Linked DNA regions of Spiractinospora alimapuensis. Each later gene encodes a partner of the first gene's protein in a complex. Links are inferred from orthologs where the notes say so. Each region holds a gene or a part of one and is shown on either strand. Other genes may lie near its edges. The genes, in order: uvrB and J4H86_RS20140.

Region 1 (3,241 bases):
TGGAGAACGACCTCGGCCCGGACTTCGACGTCGTGGTGGTGGTCGACGCTCCCGAGGACGTGCGGCTGGCGCGGCTCGTCCGGGACCGTGGGATGGACGAGGCGCACGCCAAGGAGCGGATCGCCGCGCAGGCCTCCCGCGAACGACGACTGGCCGCCGCCGACCACGTCATCGACAACTCCGGGGCCCTGACCGACCTCGACTCCCGGGTCGAGGCCCTGTGGCGGGAGATCGTCCCCGGAGGGTGACGCCGTCCGTCCGGCCGTCGGGGGGTCCCGCGGCCTCTCACCGGGCCCGCGGCCGGGCGGGAATGGCGCCGGTGCCCGCTACCGTTGAACGTGAGTACGGTTCTCGCTGTGGGGAGTGGTCTTTCGTGCGCCCGGTCACCGACATCCAACGCAAGCTGGCACCCTTCGAGGTGGTTTCGGACATGTCCCCGGCCGGTGACCAGCCCCGGGCCATCGAGGAGCTGACCCGGCGGATCGAGGCGGGCGACAGCAACGCGGTGCTGCTCGGAGCGACGGGGACCGGCAAGACCGCCACCGTGGCGTGGCTGATGGAGCGGGTCCAGCGGCCGACCCTGGTCATGCAGCCGAACAAGACCCTCGCGGCCCAGTTCACCAACGAACTGCGCCAGATGCTGCCCAACAACGCGGTCGAGTACTTCGTCTCCTACTACGACTACTACCAACCCGAGGCCTACGTCCCACAGAGCGACACCTACATCGAGAAGGACTCCTCGATCAACGACGAGGTGGAGCGCCTGCGGCACTCCGCGACCAACTCGCTGTTGACGCGTCGGGACACCGTCGTGGTCTCGTCGGTGTCCTGCATCTACGGCCTGGGCACGCCGCAGGAGTACGTGGACCGGATGGCGAGCATCAAGGTCGGAATGCGGGTCGACCGCGACGACCTGCTGCGTCGCCTGGTCGACATGCAGTACACCCGCAACGACACCGCCTTCACCCGCGGAACGTTCCGGGTGCGCGGCGACACCGTGGAGGTGATCCCGGTGTACGAGGAGCTCGCCGTGCGCATCGAGCTGTTCGGCGACGAGGTGGAGCGTCTGCTCACCCTGCACCCGTTGACGGGCGAGGTGTTGGGGGAGGACCAGGAGCTCTACATCTTCCCCGCGTCGCACTACGTCGCCGGCCCCGAACGCACGGAGCGGGCCATCGGCGACATCGAGGCCGAGCTCTCCGAACGCCTCGGGGAACTGGAGCGGGGCGGCAAGCTGCTGGAGGCGCAGCGGCTGCGCATGCGCACCACCTACGACATCGAGATGATGCGCCAGATCGGGACCTGTTCGGGCATCGAGAACTATTCGCGTCACTTCGACGGGCGCGAGGCGGGCAGCGCCCCCAACACCCTTCTGGACTACTTCCCCGAGGACTTCCTGCTCGTCATCGACGAGTCCCACGTGACGGTGCCGCAGATCGGCGGCATGTACGAGGGCGACGCGTCGCGTAAGCGCACCCTGGTGGAGCACGGGTTCCGGTTGCCCTCGGCGCTGGACAACCGGCCGTTGAAGTGGGAGGAGTTCGTCGAACGCATCGGACAGACGGTGTACCTGTCGGCGACCCCCGGCGGCTACGAGCTGCGCCAGGTCGGCGGTGACGTCGTGGAGCAGGTGATCCGTCCCACGGGCCTGGTCGACCCCGAGGTCGTCGTCAAGCCGACCAAGGACCAGATCGACGACCTGCTGCACGAGATCCGGACGCGCGGCGAACGCGGCGAGCGAGTGCTCGTGACCACGCTCACCAAGAAGATGGCCGAGGACCTGACCGACTACCTCACCGAGGTCGGGGTTCGGGTGCGTTACCTGCACAGCGAGGTCGACACGCTGCGCCGGGTGGAACTGCTCCGGGAACTGCGTGTGGGCTCCTTCGACGTCCTGGTCGGCATCAACCTGCTGCGTGAGGGACTGGACCTGCCGGAGGTGTCCCTGGTGGCGATCCTCGACGCCGACAAGGAGGGGTTCCTCCGGTCCGCGACCTCCCTGATCCAGACGATCGGGCGCGCGGCGCGGAACGTCGCCGGTCAGGTGCACATGTACGCCGACGAGGTCACCGAGGCGATGCGGGCCGCCATCGACGAGACCAACCGGCGGCGGGCGAAGCAGTTGGAGTACAACGCCGAGCACGGGATCGACCCCCAGCCGCTGCGCAAGCAGATCGCCGACATCCTGGATTCCTTGACGCGTGAGGACATCGACACCGAGCAGCTCATGCGGTCCGGGTACCGTCAGGCCGGTTCCAGCGCGCCGGTGCCCACTCTGGCCGCGGCCGAGTCGGGTGTGGCCGGGGACGTGTCCTCCATGCCGCGGGCGGAGCTGACCACCTTGGTCGACAAGCTCACTGACCAGATGCACCAGGCGGCGGCCGACCTGCAGTTCGAGTTGGCCGCGCGGATCCGTGACGAGGTAAAGGAGCTGAAGCGGGAGCTGCGTGGCATGGAGACCGCTGGAGTGGACTGACCGTCGGCGCGGGGTGGGGGGCGGGTGTCACTCCCGTCTCGGCGCGGGGTGGTCGAGTGCGCATCGCGTACGAGAAACGCCTGTGTAGCGGGCTTTCTCGTGCACGTGCATGGTGCAAAACCATCAGCACGTGCAATGCGTCGATTGGGCAACGGGCTGTTTGAAGTTTCCACGAAACCCCGGGAAATACCGGTAATGTCGAGTGGCGTCCCCACCACGTCACGTTAGTTCTTCTGGGGACTCGTGATTCTGGTCGCGTGCGGGCTACCGCGTTACCGCTTGGAGGGCACGGGCAATGGGTGGGTTCGTCACGCGGGTCGACCACGAGGACGGCCCGGGCACGACCGCCCGGTTCGATCCGCTGATCCGGTCGGTCGCCCGGCGCTGGTCCACCACCGACGCCTATCTCGCGCCGCCGTTCAACCCGGCGGCGAGCACCAACCCGCTGCTGACCGTCAGCGACGCGGCCGACCGTCCGGTCGCGGCCGGCACCATGCGCTACTCCTGGTTCCAGCCGGGCGAGGCCGGGCGCACCTGGGGCGTTCCCGACCAGAACTGGCTCACGCCGCTGGTGGGCGGCCCCGACCCGGAGGTCGCCTTCGACGAGCTGCTGACCCTGTGGCGCGATCAGTTGGAGACCGCGCCCACCGGGGTGGGCGCGGAGTCGGCGGCCCTGCTGACCTGGCCGGCGCGTGACGTCGCCGGTGTGCGTCCCCTGCGCCGCCACGGTCTGCAGCCCCAGACGGTGCTCGCGGTGCGCGGTCG
Region 2 (3,346 bases), 3.3 Mb from region 1 along the record:
GAGGGCGATCAGCAGCAGCATGAACCCCCGCGCGAGGTCGGGCGCGAGCGCCCGCTCCGCGGCACGGGTCGGGCCGGGGGCCGGGGTCTGGGGGCGGGATGCGGCCGTCTGTTCGGCGGTTGCCTGAAGAGGGGTGTGCTCGGGCTCCGATGCCATGACCTCATCGTGTCATCTGACCGTCGCCGAACGCAGTCCTCCCCAGGGGGCATTTCCGATCTTTCCGGGAATTCACGGTGTTCGCCCTGGTAAGTCCCTTCCCCTCGCCTCTCGACCTGGCGATCCCATACCGCGACGGGAGGCCTCGTGGGCCGACGGGACCGTCCGCCGACCGGGCGGCGTGGACGGCGAGAGTGGGGCCAACGGTCCCGCTGAACTAAAGCAACGTGTCCGATTCCGAGCGCCTAGGCTGGAGTGCGTGTCGGTCCATGAATCACTCCTCGAAGGCCTGAACGCCGCACAGCGCGACGCGGTGACGCACCAGGGGTCGCCCCTGCTGATCGTCGCGGGAGCCGGGTCCGGAAAGACCCGTGTTCTCACCCATCGCATCGCCTACCTGCTGCGAGAGCGTGATGTGCGGCCCGGTGAGATCCTCGCGATCACGTTCACCAACAAGGCCGCGGCCGAGATGCGGGAACGGATCGAAGGCCTCCTGGGCGCACGCGTCGCGCGCACGATGTGGATCATGACGTTCCACGCGGCCTGCGTGCGGATTCTCCGCCGGGAGGCAACGCGTCTGGGTTACCCGAGCAACTTCACCATCTACGACTCGGGCGACTCCCAGAGGCTGATGCAGCTCGTCTGCCGTGAGCTCGACCTCGACACCAAGAGGTACCCCCCGCGGTCCTTCTCGGCCGAGGTCTCCAACCTGAAGAACGAGCTCGTCGACTACGACACCTTCGAGGCCCGCGCGGACAACGACCGCGAACGCGTCCTCGCCCAGGCGTACAAGCTGTACCAGCGCCGGCTGCAGGAGGCCGGGGCCATGGACTTCGACGACCTCATCATGTTGACCGTGAACCTCATGGAGCTGTTCCCCGACGTGGCGGAGCACTACCAGCGGCGGTTCCGGCACATCATGGTCGACGAGTACCAGGACACCAACCACGCCCAGTACGAGCTGGTCCGCACCCTCGCCACGCCCCCGCGGCCGACCGACGACGGCGCGCCGGAGATCGAACCGGCGGAGCTCTGCGTCGTCGGCGACGCCGACCAGTCCATCTACGCCTTCCGGGGCGCGACGATCCGCAACATCGTCGAGTTCGAGCGGGACTACCCGAACGCGCGGACCGTGCTGCTGGAACAGAACTACCGGTCCACGAACACGATCCTGCGCGCGGCCAACGCGGTCATCAGCCAAAACACGGACCGAAAACCCAAGAACCTCTGGTCGGAGGTGGGGACGGGCGCCGCGATCGTCGGATACGTCGCCGACAACGAGCACGACGAGGCCTCGTTCGTCGTCAGTGAGATCGACCGACTCACCGACGCCGGGGACTGTCGGCCGGGTGACGTCGCGGTCTTCTATCGCACCAACGCGCAGTCCCGGGTGCTCGAGGAGATCTTCATCCGGCACGGGCTTCCGTACCGGATCGTCGGCGGGGTGCGCTTCTACGAGCGCAAGGAGATCCGCGACGTCCTGGCCTATCTGCGCGTGCTGGCCAACCCGGACGACACCGTGGCGCTGCGCCGCATCCTCAACGTTCCGAAGCGGGGGATCGGTGACCGCGCGGAGGCCACCGTCGAGGTCTTCGCCGCGCGCGAGCGAATCTCGTTCGCGGCGGCCCTACGCCGAGCGAACGAGGCGCCCGGTGTGGCCACCCGCTCGGTGAAGGCCATCGGCCAGTTCGTCGCCCTGCTGGACGAGCTCATGGAGCTCGTCCCCACGAGCTCGCCGGCCGAGATCATCGAGGCCGTGCTGCGACGGACCGGTTATCTGGAAGAACTCACCAACTCCAAGGACCTCCAGGACGAGAGCCGGGTGGAGAACCTGGAGGAGTTCGTGGAGGTCGCCCGGGAGTTCGAGCAGACCTTCACCGGACCCCTCTACCCGGAGGACACCGCGCAGGACGAGACCACCCAGTCCGGCGCCGAGTCTGTGGTGGCCGAGGAAGGCGCCGACGAAGGGGAGGAATCGGCGGACCAACCCGGCCCGCCCACCCTCGTGGACTTCCTGGAACAGGTGGCTCTGGTCGCCGACGCCGACCAGGTGGAAGAGGACGAGGGCGACGGAGTAGTCACGTTGATGACGCTGCACGCCGCCAAGGGACTGGAGTTCCCTGTCGTCTTCCTGACCGGAATGGAGGACGGCGTCTTCCCGCACATGCGAACCCTCGGGGACCGCAACGAGCTGGAAGAGGAACGTCGGCTGGCCTACGTCGGCATCACTCGGGCGAAGCACCGGCTGCACATCAGCAGGGCGGCCGTACGCAGCGCGTGGGGGACACCCAGCTACAACCCACCGTCCCGATTCCTGGCGGAGATTCCCGGCGACCTCATGGACTGGCAGCGCACGGGCGCGGAGTCTCGATCCATGGTCTCGGCAGGCAGACCGGCTCCGCCGCGGGCGCGCAGCGCGCGCAACGTCCCGTCGTTGGCGGCAGGGGACCGCGTCACCCACGACTCGTTCGGGCTGGGAACCGTTCTCGAGGTGGAGGGCAGCGGCGAACGCAGCCGGGTACGCATCGACTTCGGTGGGGACGTCGGCAGCAAGGACCTCCTCCTGGGCTACGCACCGGTCGAGAAGCTGTGAGCTAGACCGCGCGGCGGAACGGGATGAAGGAGTCTTCCCGCTCTGTTAATCTCGAAGAAGTCGAGCGAAACGAACGCGCAACGCGGGCGTGCCGACACTCTCCCTCCCTCTGGAGCACATCGAGTCCCTTCGGGGCATCTCGTCGTGTCGGGAGAGCTTCCCAGATCACACACTCGGTCGTTTGACAGGGTGAACGGGATGGGTAGACTGGGGGGGTTGCCCCGGAGACCGACGCGCTTCAGCGCGGGCCGGACGCCGGGACAAAGTAGAGAGAATCAAATGGTAATCTCTACGAAAGAAGCGAAAGCCCTGAAAAGGAATTCACTCAAAAATCTCGAATTTGCGAGATTGGCGAGCGGGTGCTAAATTGGGGTTAACAAAGTGAAGAGAGCCGCTTCCACGCGAAGACGCTGAGGGTCCTCGAGGTTGAGGGTGTTTGGTTGTTGTGGGTGGTGGGTGGTTGTTTCTTGAGAACTCAACAGCGCGTACGTTTGTTCTTGTGCCTTTATGGTTTGCCCCTGTTTTAGGGGTTCCTTTGATGAACAAGCCGAAACACAGTAACCGTTCTTCGGGATGGTTGGTGTGTTGTGGTTGATT

What was found.
Region 2: the proteins of uvrB (region 1) and J4H86_RS20140 are in contact, whole or in part, in a crystal structure (PDB 7EGT), measured with the Thermus thermophilus proteins. The link is inferred for Spiractinospora alimapuensis from one-to-one orthologs. Residues at the interface, in WP_096411307.1 of Thermus thermophilus: Glu23, Leu25, Arg26, Asp27, Gly28, Glu29, Arg30, Phe31, Arg55, Glu326, Asp327, Phe328, Glu379, Ser382, Gln383, His398, Gly400, Arg401; in WP_096412145.1 of Thermus thermophilus: His654, Arg656, Phe657, Gln666, Asp668, Glu669, Lys680, Arg681, Leu682, Ser683, Lys685, Tyr686, Ala687.

The regions. Positions count from the first base shown.
Region 1 is NZ_CP072467.1:968,581-971,821, reverse strand. Bases 1-2,924 are described here. They hold uvrB (excinuclease ABC subunit UvrB), read left to right. Parts: upstream 1-373; coding sequence 374-2,476; downstream 2,477-2,924. Other genes in these bases: coaE (dephospho-CoA kinase), read left to right, coding at 1-248. UniProt on the Escherichia coli protein: The UvrABC repair system catalyzes the recognition and processing of DNA lesions. A damage recognition complex composed of 2 UvrA and 2 UvrB subunits scans DNA for abnormalities.
Region 2 is NZ_CP072467.1:4,305,114-4,308,459, forward strand. The notes cover bases 54-3,082. They hold J4H86_RS20140 (UvrD-helicase domain-containing protein), read left to right. Parts: upstream 54-415; coding sequence 416-2,749; downstream 2,750-3,082. Other genes in these bases: J4H86_RS20135 (DUF418 domain-containing protein), read right to left, coding at 54-156. Also shown: more of J4H86_RS20135, read right to left, coding at 1-53. UniProt on the Escherichia coli protein: A helicase with DNA-dependent ATPase activity. Unwinds DNA duplexes with 3'-5' polarity. Translocates on single-stranded DNA with 3'-5' polarity. Initiates unwinding more efficiently from a nicked substrate than double-stranded DNA.